One region of the Rhizobium sp. AAP116 genome, then DNA from elsewhere that is predicted to be linked to it. Evidence: predicted binding sites of a transcription regulator. Region 1 holds the regulator's gene; each other region holds the start of a gene.
The links. Region 1 encodes LexA, which represses DNA repair genes until DNA is damaged. Its sites were predicted from a motif close to TGTTCNNNNTGTGTTCNG; they were not measured.

Region 1 (4,158 bases):
TGTCGGAAGAGGCGACGGAGGCCCTGCGCGTCTCGGGCCTCGCCCATATCACCGCGATCTCGGGTCTCAACATGGCGCTTGCCGCCGGTATCTTCTTCGTCGGATTGCGAGGGCTTCTGAGCCTCATGCCGACTTTTGCGCATCGCTTTCCGGTAAAGAAGATCGCGGCCGCCGGCGCGCTTTTGGCGACGACCGGCTATGTGCTCATTTCCGGCTACCAGGTCTCGGCGCTGCGGGCTTATCTGATGACGGCGGTCATGCTCGGCGCCGTCCTCTTCGACCGCCCGGCGGTCAGCCTCCACAATCTCGCGCTTGCGGCAACCGCGATCCTCGCGGTCCAGCCCTCGACCGTCATGGGGCCGAGTTTCCAGATGTCTTTCGCGGCGACTGCAGCCCTGATTGCCGGTTACGCCGGGTGGCGGGCGCGACCGCGCGCGATCCTGCCTAGGGCCCGATCGCTTGCCATGCGGATTGTGGCCGGGTTTGCCATTTTCGTCGGTGGTACACTGGCGACCTCCTTCATCGGCGGGGTCTCGACCGCAGTCTTTGCCATCAGCCATTTCCACCGGCTGTCGACCCATGGACTGGAGGCAAACCTCGCCGCCATGCCGCTGATCTCGCTGATCGTGATGCCGTCCGGCTTCATTGCCATGCTGCTCATGCCATTTGGCCTCGACGCGCCGTTCTTCTGGATCATGGGCCAGGGCCTGGAAATGGTGCTCATTGTCGCTCACACCGTCTCCGGCTGGGGCGGCGGTTACGTCTTCCCGCGTCTGCCGGCATGGTTCATGCCCGGCGCAATCGCCGGCATGCTCTTGCTGATGCTACTCAGAACCCCGATCAGGCATGTCGGCACGGCTCTCATCGTCGCAACGCTCGCTGCTGCCTTCCTTGCTCCACGACCCCCGGGTGGCGAACTGATGATCAGCGAGGACGCTCGGTTGGTCGCGATTCGGGTCGCAAATGACGACACGTTCATCATTGCAATCAACCGAGCCCGCCCGCCTGCCTTCATCTTCGATCAATGGCGACCCGTGCTCGGCATCGATGAACCAAGGCGCCCGGTGATGCTCGAGACCGCCCCCCTGCCGCCAGCGCCAGAATGGCGTAATGGCCAAACACTGTCGGAGGAGCAGCGCAAACTCGCAGAGGCTGTATTTGATAGCCTACTCAAGGCCGCCGGGAGAGAACAGTTCACCTGCGTAAAGCAGGCCTGTGCCATCAGACTGGAGAACGGCAACACGCTGCTGACGCTGGAACGCCCGGACCTCATCGGCGCAGCCTGCGACCGCGCTGATATCGTGGTTCTGTCGGCGCGCACGCGCGCCAAAACCTGCCGCTCTGGCGCGCTCCTGATTTCCGAGGCGAGCCAGCGCGCAACCGGCTCCCTCGAGGTCGCGGGCCTAGCCACCACCTCACAAGCCATGACGGTCAGGTCAGCGCTCGACGGACCCTCCAGACCCTGGACGGCGCACCGTCTCTACGACTGGCGCAGCGGCCTTTCCGATAACACGCATGAATTTGCGGGTCCGACTAGGAACGTCCGACCGAGGCCGGAGCCCGATCAGTGATAGCGGCGAATGAGGCCCACCAGCTTGCCCTGGATCTTGACGCGATCCGGCGGGAAGATGCGGGTTTCGTAGGCCGGATTGGCGGCCTCCAGCGCAATCGATGCGCCGCGGCGGCGGAAGCGTTTGAGTGTCGCCTCCTCGTCGTCGACGAGCGCCACGATGATGTCACCGGGATTGGCGTTCGAGGCATTGCGGATGATAACCGTATCGCCGTCAAGAATACCGGCCTCGATCATCGAATCGCCCTTGACCTCAAGCGCGTAGTGATCGCCCGCGCCGATCATCTCCGCCGGTACCGTGATGTCGTGAGTGTTGTTCTGAATGGCTGAAATCGGCACACCGGCTGCGATTCGGCCCATGACCGGAACCGAGACGGACGAGCCGTTGTCTTCGACCGGCGGCTTTGTCAGTGCTGGCGCCGGCGGCGTCTTGCCGAGACTGCCCTCGATCACGCTCGGCGCAAAGCCGCGGCGCGGCTGGATGCTTGGCGAATAGGCTTCCGGAAGCTTGATGACCTCCAGTGCACGAGCCCGGTTCGGCAAGCGTCGGATGAAGCCGCGTTCCTCGAGCGCCGTGATCAGGCGATGGATCCCGGATTTCGATGCGAGGTCCAGCGCATCCTTCATCTCGTCGAAGGACGGCGGGACACCCGATTCCTTCATCCGTTCATGGATGAAGAGAAGCAGTTCCTGTTGCTTGCGCGTCAGCATATGCGGTGCCCCCGAGGTGAAACAAATACAGAACAGACACTATATGTTCCAGTTGTGTTCCGCAAGGGGATAAATTTTTGTGAAGAGCCAGTGATAAAATGCGATAGCCGCGGACAAAGGTCTTGAAACTGTCGGATTTTGGCGTGTTGCAGGGGAGAGTGCAGATCCGCCCCCACACATCAGGCAAACCGCCCTCAAGGATGCTGTAAATGCTGAAGGATATCGAGAAGCTCGTTCTGGGGAAGTCGTCATCCGATCTTTCGTCAGCAGAGCAGAAGGTGCTGAAGCGGGCGCGCGAGCGACGCACGGTGTCGACCAATGCCGGCGAGGACTTTCTGGCTCATGCCACGTTCGGCCAGCGGGTCGCTGATGACATCGCACGGGTCGGTGGTTCCTGGGGTTTCATCATCGGCTTCATGCTGTTTTTGGTCGCCTGGGTCATCCTCAATACGGTGATTCTGGCAACAGGTGCGCTCGATCCTTATCCGTTCATCTTCCTGAACCTGCTCTTGTCGATGCTCGCCGCCATCCAGGCACCCATCATCATGATGAGCCAGAACCGCCAGACCGAGCGGGATCGCTTCATGGCGGCGAAAGACTACGAGATCAATCTCAAGGCAGAGATCGAGGTATTGGCCTTGCACCACAAGATCGACGAGGAGGTGGTGAAAGAGCTGCGCGAGGCGCGCCAGGAGATTTATGCGCTGCGCCAGGCGATCGAGACCCTTTCAAGCAAGGCGCACAATTCTCAAAACTGAAGAATTAATCGAGAGCAAACATGTCCAATCCCATTTCCTCAGCCCGCGCCATCGATCATCTCGTCCTGCCGGTCTTCGAGCTCGAAACCGCCCGCGACAGGCTCGGGCGTCTCGGCTTTACCGTTGCGGCGGATGCCCGCCACCCGTTCGGCACGGAGAATGCCTGTGTGTTCTTCGCTGACGACACCTATCTGGAACCGCTGGCGGTCGGCAGCCGAGAGGACTGTCTGGAAGCAGCGCGCATGGGCAATGTCTTTGTCGCTCGCGATCAGGCCTTTCGCTTTCGACGAGGCGAGGGCCTCTCCGCCATTGTCGTGAAGACGCACGACGCGTTGGCTGACGATTCGCAGTATCGCCAAGACGGCATGAGCGCCGGCCCTGTGCTTGATTTCGCGCGCCAGTTTCGTTTTCCGGATGGGCGGACCGCGGAGGGTTCGTTCCGCCTCGCCTTTGCCGCAGACCTGCGCGCGCCTGATTTCTTCGCCTTCGCCTGTCAGCGCATCAATCCTCTCCCGACCGATCGGGGTCCTCTGCTCGTACATGCCAATGGCGCAGCAGGGATTCGAAGCGTGGTGCTGGTCGAAGAGAACCCGAGCGACTTCCAATATCTGCTGGAAATGGTCCTCGACCAGCGCGATGTCACGGCCCATTCCTTCGGCCTCTCCATCCAGGCCGCCCATACGTCCGTCGATGTCCTGACGCCGGAGGGTTTCCGGCTTCACTTCGGACAGGACGTGGCGGTGTCGGAACGGGGGCTCGTCGGGGCAGCCGTGGTTTTCGCGGTTGATGATCTCGGCGTGACAGAAGCCTGCCTCGCTGCTAAGGGCGTCACCTATCAAAAAACGGGCGCACGCCTCGTCGTCGCGCCGGAAGAGGGGCAGGGTGTTACCTTTGCCTTCGAGGAGTTGAAATGAGCGTGTCCCCCAATTCGGAAGTCATCGTTGGCGAAGGCCCGGCCAAGGCCGTCTTCTCCCAGAAGGGCCGTTTTGCCTTGATCGCTGGTCCCTGCCAGATGGAAAGCCGCGACCATGCCTTCATGATCGCCGGCCAGCTCGTCGAGCTCTGCCGCGAACTCGGGCTCGGTCTCGTTTACAAGTCATCCTTCGACAAGGCGAACCG
Region 2 (4,158 bases), on a different contig from region 1:
ACGTTGGCGCGCAGCACTGCCCAGCGCCTGTTTTTCTGCGACGTCCATTGTCAGCAGGTTCTCGATGATCTTTTCCATCGCCTCGAGATCAACGAGATAATTGGTGCCCAGATGTCTGGGCTCCGTGCGTCCATAGGGAATGAGAATACCGCAATCGGCGGTCACGTGCTCGTTCATCGGCGGGCCGTCGGTGGTGACGGTGACTGCCCCGACGGAGAGCGCTTCGACCAAATGATGGCCCCAGCCTTCGGAGCGAGACGGGCACAGGTGGATCCCGCAACTGTTTTGCCATTGCCTGAGTTCGGCATCGGTGATGTAGCCGCTGACCACACGGATATTGGGGATCCCGGCGGCCTTCGGATGCGGATCGCGCTGGACCAGAACCAGTTCCGGCCATTCCGGATGACGGGACCACAATTCGATCACGTCTTCCGTGCCCTTCAGCGTGCTGCCGCCGGCCAGATGAAAGAAGCTGTTCCAGTTTCTGGCAACGCTCTCGTCGAGCCGGTCTTCCGAGGTGAAGCCGACATAGGCAGTGGGAGCGCCGAGGCTGCGGAAAATCTCTTCGGCATGTCGGCTCTTGGCCAGAACCAGGTCAATGCCCTTCAGGCGGCCAATGTGGCGGCGCGGAAAGCGCTCCTGGTTCGGGCAGAGCAAGTTGAACCTGCCGGCGCTGAACCAGTGCGGAAAGGCGCGTTCGATATGGATGATGGTTTTGGCCTGCTTGCGGCCGAGGATCCGGTCGAAAAACTTTCTTGCCCGAATGCCTTTTGTTGCCACACCCTCGGAGCGGCCAATGGAGGCCAGTGCTTCGATCAGCAGCGACGTGTCGCGTGTCAGCCCGAAACTGTTGTCCTTGTTGACAATGAGGATGTCGAGCAGATCGCGGTCGGCCATCGGTCAAACTGTTCCGGATGTTGCGGGCTTGGGGCGGGCACTTGCCTGGGGCAGGGTAGTCCCGAGCAGGCTTGCATAAACGTCGGCCAGCTGATCCGCTTCGCGTTCCAGCCCGAAAGCCGCCTCGACATGTTCGCGCCCGCGTCGACCGGCCAGTATCGCCTTTTGTGGTTCGAGAAAGGTCGAGATTGCGTCGCGCAGGCGATCAAAGTCGCCGGCCGGCACGACGGAGCCGGTCTCGCCTTCGATGATCATCTCGGCATAGGCGCCGGCGTCACTTGCAACCACGGCGGTGCCTGAAGCCATGGCTTCGAGCGGAGTCAGGCCGAAGCCTTCGTTGCGCGAGGGAGCGACGTAGAGCGTCAGGCGGCGATACCAGGGCTTGATGTCATCGACTTCGCCGAGGAAACGGATGCGGTCTGTCAGGCCTGCAGCGGCGATGTCGGCCTTCAGCTTGTCTGCAAAGGCCGTGTGTTCCGCGGTGATCCGGCCAGATATCACGGCCGTCCATTCCGGATTGCCCGGAAGGAGCTCGATCATGGCCCGTACGAAAAGATCCGTGCCCTTCTGATGGCGCACCCGCCCGAAACAGCCGACCAGATGCCGGCCCTTCAGATCTTCGGGAAGGCTCCTGTCGAGCTCGTCCGACGGATGGAACAGCTGAAGGTCCACGCCGTGGCGAATGACGCGATGCGGGACCTTGAGAAAAGAACCGGACTTTCCATTCGTCGCAACCACGCCGTCCATCTTCGAGATGAGCCAGCGGGTGTAGCGGCTGTGATGCCTTTGGGCCGCAGACGTGAAGAGCAGCTTCAGCGGCATGCGGAAGATGTTGCGGAGGATCAGGCCCACCAGCATCTCGTTGTTGCGACGGGCATGCCAGACGCGGGCAGGGGTAGCGTTCGGCCGCTTCCAGAGGCCGGGTAGCTCGGCCCAGCGCATTTTCGGCAGGTGACCGGGCAGGCCGGGACCAAGCGTCAGGATGCCTAGACCCTGGCGCCTTTGTTCCGGCACGAGCTGGATCACGGTCGATGTCACGCCGGAGAGGCGCCGCTTGAAATGCGGCGCAATCACCGTGATGTCGTCGAGGGATTGCGCCACAGAGGAGCCCTTCCGGCCTAGATCAACCCCACTTGACCGCGAGGATCTCGTAGGCCTTGGAGCCGCCGGGGGCGACGACTTCGATGCTGTCGCCAGCTTCCTTGCCGATCAGCGCGCGGGCGATCGGCGAGGAGATCGAGATGCGGCCGGCCTTCACGTCGGCTTCCTGGTCGCCGACGATCTGGTAGGTCTTCTCTTCTTCGGTGTCTTCGTCCATCAGCTTGACTGTCGCGCCAAACTTGATCTTCGAGCCAGACATCTTCGAGAGGTCAATGACCTCTGCGCGGGCGATCAGGTCTTCCAGTTCGCCGACGCGGCCCTCATTGTGGCTCTGTGCTTCCTTGGCGGCGTGATATTCCGCATTTTCGGAAAGGTCGCCATGAGCGCGCGCCTCGGCAATTGCCTCGATGATGCGCGGACGCTCTTCCTGCTGACGCCAGCGCAGCTCTTCGCTGAGCTTTTCGAAACCGTTCTGCGTCATCGGTACTTTGTCTACCATTTCCTCTTCCTTCGTCTTCATGGCCGCGAGCGCGGGCACAAAAGAAAACAGGTTCCGAAGCAAAGCTGCGGAACCAGTCACAAATCACGTTACGGCAGACTATAGCAGAATGCTTTGCGCAATTTCCAGAGTTTTCGTCGGGCGCCTCCGAAAGCCGACCTGACGGCGAGAAAAATCAGCGAAATCAACGATCATGGTGCCCGGTGGACGCAATGTCGCAAGGCGGAAACTTGACCATTGTCATGGGAACGTATAGAGAACATTCCCATGAAGAAGTCGCTCAAAGAACGTCTCGCCATTCTCTCCGACGCTGCGAAATACGATGCCTCCTGCGCGTCCAGCGGGACGACCAAACGCGACTCGTCCGCCTCTGGCGGTCTCGGCTCGACAGAGGGGTCGGGCATCTGCCATGCCTACGCGCCTGACGGCCGCTGTATCTCGCTTCTGAAGATCCTGCTCACCAATTTCTGCATCTATGACTGTGCCTATTGCATCAATCGCTCTTCGAGCAATGTCGAACGGGCGCGGTTCACGCCGGACGAGGTCGTCTGGCTGACGATCGAATTCTACCGTCGCAATTACATCGAGGGCCTGTTTCTCTCCTCCGGGATCATCAAGTCCTCGGATGATACGATGGCCGAAATGGTGAAGATCGCCAGGGACCTGCGCACCAAGCACGAGTTTCGCGGCTATATCCATCTGAAGACCATCCCCGAGGCATCCGCGCATCTGGTCGAGGAGGCGGGGCTTTATGCCGATCGCCTGTCGATCAATATCGAGCTGCCGACCGATCACGGGCTGGAGCGCTATGCGCCGGAGAAGCGTCCGGTCAACATCCGCCGCTCGATGGCGGATCTGAGGCTGAAGATCGACGAGGCGCGCGAGCCGACGCTCACCGGACGGCGCAAGAAATTCGTGCCCGGCGGCCAGAGTACCCAGATGATCGTCGGGGCTGACGGCGCCAATGATGCGACGATCCTCGGCTCCAGCGCGCGGCTCTACAGCAGTTACGGGTTGAAGCGTGTCTACTACTCCGCCTTCAGCCCGATCCCCGACAGCTCGAAAAACCTGCCGCTGATCAAGCCGCCCTTGATGCGCGAGCATCGGCTCTATCAGGCGGACTGGCTTTATCGTTTCTATGGTTTCTCGGTCGAGGAAATTTCGTCGATCGGGCAGGGTGGCATGCTCGATCTTGAGCTGGATCCCAAGCTTGCCTGGGCGCTGGCGAACCGCGATCGTTTTCCGGTTGATGTCAACAAGGCGGATCGGGAGACGCTACTGCGTGTCCCGGGTTTCGGGACGAAGACTGTGAACGGCTTGCTCTCGGCCCGCCGTCATCGGCGCGTGCGGCTCGAGGACCTGACGCGTCTCGGTGTGTCGCTCAAGAAGGTACGGTCCTTCATCGTCGCCGAGGGATGGTCGCCGAATCGCAGCCTCGATCGGACCGATTTGCGAGCGGTGTTTGCGCCGCCGGCCGAGCAGCTGTCGCTATTCTGATGCGAACCGTCACGCTCGAAGGGCGAGGGGCGTTCGACGAGTGGCGCGATGCTGCACGTTCGCTCCTGGCTGATCGGGTGACACCCGGTCAGGTTCGCTGGCAGCTTTCGGGCGAGGGGGGCGATCTCTTCGGCGCGATGCCGCCAGAGACCGGGCCTGTCGAT
Region 3 (4,158 bases), on a different contig from region 1:
GTTTTCTTTTTCGATGTGTAGCCTGTCGAGATGGATGAAGCGCGACGCATGGCACGTCAGTGCTCGGTGCCGTGTATGCCCGGTTGTGGTTGCAGGTACGCGCAGATGTGAGGGCTAGAGGTCTGCGTCCGCTTGCGTGGCGGTGATCTTCAACGGTCGGAAACTCATCCGGTGCAACGGGCAGGGGCCGTGGGTCACGATCGCGCTGCGGTGGCGGTCCGTGCCGTAGCCCGCATGGACCTCAAAGCCGTAATCGGGATAGACGAGGCCAGCTCTCACCATCATCCGGTCCCGCATCACTTTGGCGACGATCGAGGCGGCAGCGATCGAGACAGATCGGGCGTCGCCCTTGACCACGGCTTCACCCGAGCACAAAAGACCGATCGGCACGTCGCGACCGTCGGCGAGCACATGCCGGGCCTCCTGATCGAGGCCGGCCACGGCCCGGCGCATGGCATCGAGGCTCGCCTTGCGGATGTCGATGAGATCGATGCGCTTGGGCGAGGAGGACGCAATCGAAACGGTCGCTTCGGCCAGGATATGCTCATAGAGGACCTCACGCTGGGCGGCGGAAAGCTTCTTGGAGTCGTTCAGCCCGTCGGGGATCCGCTTCGGATCGAGGATCACGGCTGCGGCGACCACCGGGCCTGCCAGAGGCCCGCGTCCTGCTTCGTCGGTCCCGGCCACCGGCCAAAGGCCCTGGCGCTTGGCGCGGCTCTCAAGTGAGAAATCCGGGACGAGGGGCAAGTCTGGAAAGAGGCCAGGAGAATCGGGTGGCGTGCGTCGTTTCATGCGGCAGAAATCGCACGCGCACCCGACCTCCTGCAAGTCCCCGGTCCCAATCGCGATCATGGCGAAAGGGGCGGCTTACCAGGGACTACATCCGGTGCGAGGCGGCGGACAACAGCACCGGAATACGAAAACAAACCCAAGTCAGAGCAGCGAGAGCTGCACTCCGTCGCTGTCGGGCGAGATGAACAGGTCTTCCCTGAGATGCAGGCTGCGGCGCATCAGGCCGAGCCGCTTGGTCGCCATCTCGAAGCGACGGCTGATCTGCCAGGCATAGGGACCGGCCCCTTTCATCCGCTTGCCGAATTCGGCATCATAATCCTTGCCGTCGCGCATCGAGCGAACCAGTGACATCACGTGACGATAGCGGTCCGGATAGTTCTGCAGTAGCCAGTCGCGAAACAGCGGGCTCACTTCGAGCGGCAGGCGCAAAAGCACATAACTTGCCTCTGTCGCCCCTGCGGCCCTGCCGCTGTCGAGAATCCGTTCGATCTCGTGATCGTTGAGAGCGGGAATGATCGGCGCCATCATAACGGCCACAGGAATGCCGGCCTCTGAAAGCGTCTTGATCGCCTCCAGCCGTTTGGCCGGTGTCGAGGCACGGGGCTCCATCGTCCGTGCCAGTTTGCGATCCAGCGTCGTCACCGAGATGCCGACTTTCACCAGCCCGCGCTCTGCCATCGACGTCAGGATGTCGATATCACGCAGGATGAGCGCGGACTTCGTCACGATCACAACCGGATGGTTCGCCTTGTCCAGGACTTCCAGGATCTGTCGCATGATGCGCCATTCCCGTTCGATCGGCTGATAGGGATCGGTATTGGTGCCGATCGCGATCGGTTTCACCTTGTAGCCCGGCTTCGACAGTTCCCGTTCCAGCAGGCGTGGCGCATCCGGCTTGGCAAACAGCTTGGCCTCGAAGTCGAGGCCTGCCGACAGGCCCATATAGCTATGCGTCGGTCGGGCGAAGCAGTAGATGCAGCCATGCTCGCAGCCGCGATAGGGATTGATCGAACGGTCGAAGGGAATGTCGGGTGAATCGTTGCGGGTGATGACCGTGCGCGGCTTCTCGACCTGAACTTCGGTCCTGAAGGGCGGCATGTCCTCGAGCGTATGCCAGCCGTCATCGAAGGCGACGCGCTCCTGGCTCTCGAACCGGCCGGCCGGATTGATCCCGGCCGCACGTCCGCGCCGCCGATCGATCTCGATCCGCATGCCGGACGCGTTCATCAGCGCATCGGCAATATCTGCCGTATTGCCGGGCTGAAAGGCAGCCTGGCTCACAAGAGACAGCTCGGTCATGTTTGGCTCCTCGCGGGCGTTCAAGCCTCGCTCAATGACTTTATTCCTAGCGGCAAAAAGAGAACAATGCAAGAACAAACTTCGGAAAACTGTCTGTGGCAAAACTTTGTGCAATGCGATAGATATAGGCAATGCTGACAGTGATCATGGAATGCCACGACCAGGAACCCGAGCTCGCACAGACCTTGTCCGTGCTGGTGGCCGGCGCTGTCGAGGGTCTGGTCAGCGATGTCATCGTGCTTGACCACGGCTCGACCGATGGTTCGTCCTTGGTTGCCGATGCTGCCGGATGCCGCTTTTATCAGCAATGGGACATGAAGGACGTGCTGGCGACGGCGCGGGGCGAATGGCTGCTGCTCATCGAACCCGGTGCGCGGCTCGGCCAGGGCTGGGTGGATGAGGTTGCGGAGTATGTCGCGCTCAACAAGGCGCCCGCCCGTTTCTCCGAATCGCGGCTTTACCGGCAGCCCTTCTATCGCCGGCTGACCCGCTCGACGCCGCTGCTCGAGAATGGTCTGCTGATCCCGAAACGTCAGGCACAGGGGCTGGCTGGCGAGGGCAGGGAACTGCTTCAGCTGGCGCGCGGGCACAAGCCGCGCCGTCTCGCCTCCGAGATCATTCCGTCCTGGGTCGCCCGCGAGGCGCGCCGCTGATCAGCCTTGGCTGCGCTTCAGATGCTCGTCGAGCCTGGGCATGATTTCCACGAAATTGCAGGGCATGTGCCGATAGTCGAGCTGCGGCTTGATGATACCGTCCCACGCATCCTTGCAGGCGCCGGGCGAGCCCGGCAGCACGAAGATGAATGTGGCGTTGGCAACGCCACCCGTCGCGCGGGACTGGATCGTCGAGGTGCCGATCTTGTCATAGGAGATGCGGTGGAAGACTTCGGAAAAGCCGTCCATGCGCTTTTCGAACAGCGGCTCCAAGGCCTCGGGCGTGACATCCCGCCCGGTAAAGCCCGTGCCACCGGTGGTGATGACGACATCGATCTCGGGCGTCTTCGTCCAGGTCTCGACCTGGTCCCGGATCGTCGTCTTGTCGTCCTTGACAATCGCCCGGGCAACAAGCCGGTGACCAGCCTCTTCGATGCGCGCGACCAGCGTGTCCCCGGATTTGTCGTCGGAAAGGCTGCGGGTGTCGGAAACGGTGAGCACCGCAATGCCAACGGGAATGAAGGGGCGGCTTTCGTCGATGCGGCTCATCGGCTCTCTCCCTGAACGGTACGTGTGAGGAGCACATACCAGTTCGGCCGATAGGCCGAAAGCGCCAAGGCCGCCTTCATCGCCGCAGCCTCGGTCTCGTAGAGCCCGAAACAGGTGGCGCCAGAGCCAGACATGCGCACAAAACCTGCCAGGCTCTGCCGCAGCAGATCGCAGGCCTCGGCAATCTCGGGCACCAGCGCTTCTGCCGGCGGCTGCAGGTCGTTGCGCAGGGCGGAGAGCGACTGCATCCACGCAGAGAGACTGGAAGATTGGTCCATCTCGCCGATCGGATCATTGTCGCGGCGCTGAAGGCTGCGAAAGATCTCCGGCGTGGAAACGGGCTTCAGCGGATTGACCAGCACCAGCGGTACGGAGGGCATGGCAACTGTCTCGATCGTCTCGCCGATCCCGCGCGCGCGCAGCGGCGTCGAGGCAAGGCACATCGGCACATCGGCGCCGAGCTGCACTGCGATCTGCTGCAACGTCTCCGCCGGCAGCTCCGCCTTCCAGAGCCTGAGGAGACCGCGCAATGTCGCTGCGGCATCCGCCGAACCACCGCCGATCCCCGACGCGATCGGCAGGCTCTTGTCGAGAAGAATGGAAACAGCGCCGTGTGGCTGGCCGCATTCATCGAGGGCGGCCCGAAGCAGATCGCGCGCCTTCAGAACCAGATTGTCATCGCCTGAAAGCGCAGCCCCGAAGCGCCCGACGATACGGAAACTGTCTGTGTCTGCCGTCTCGAAGGCGAGTTCGTCGCCGTCCTCGGCAAAGGTCACGAGACTGTCGAGAAGATGATAGCCGTCGTCCCGCCGACCTGTGACGTGCAAAGCAAGGTTGATCTTGGCCGGAGCCGTCTCGACGATCC

Region 2: IP85_RS20645 (putative DNA modification/repair radical SAM protein) is a predicted target of LexA. The motif match lies at 2,742-2,759, and genes of this name have one in related genera.
Region 3: IP85_RS06415 (PA0069 family radical SAM protein) is a predicted target of LexA. The motif match lies at 2,151-2,168, and genes of this name have one in related genera.

Annotation. Positions count from the first base shown of each region.
Region 1 covers NZ_LJIB01000003.1:50,573-54,730, forward strand. Annotated here, with positions in the region: gene IP85_RS02325 (ComEC/Rec2 family competence protein) at 1-1,571, shown strand, start outside; gene lexA (transcriptional repressor LexA) at 1,565-2,281, opposite strand; gene IP85_RS02335 (DUF1003 domain-containing protein) at 2,491-3,039, shown strand; gene IP85_RS02340 (VOC family protein) at 3,060-3,953, shown strand; gene kdsA (3-deoxy-8-phosphooctulonate synthase) at 3,950-4,158, shown strand, end outside.
Region 2 covers NZ_LJIB01000043.1:105,051-109,208, forward strand. Annotated here, with positions in the region: gene IP85_RS20630 (glycosyltransferase) at 1-897, opposite strand, end outside; gene IP85_RS20635 (glycosyltransferase family 4 protein) at 901-1,998, opposite strand; gene greA (transcription elongation factor GreA) at 2,021-2,497, opposite strand; gene IP85_RS20645 (putative DNA modification/repair radical SAM protein) at 2,765-3,994, shown strand; gene IP85_RS20650 (UdgX family uracil-DNA binding protein) at 3,994-4,158, shown strand, end outside.
Region 3 covers NZ_LJIB01000007.1:215,773-219,930, forward strand. Annotated here, with positions in the region: gene IP85_RS06410 (ribonuclease HII) at 115-792, opposite strand; gene IP85_RS06415 (PA0069 family radical SAM protein) at 934-2,091, opposite strand; gene IP85_RS06420 (glycosyl transferase) at 2,223-2,744, shown strand; gene moaB (molybdenum cofactor biosynthesis protein B) at 2,745-3,293, opposite strand; gene IP85_RS06430 (4-(cytidine 5'-diphospho)-2-C-methyl-D-erythritol kinase) at 3,290-4,158, opposite strand, start outside.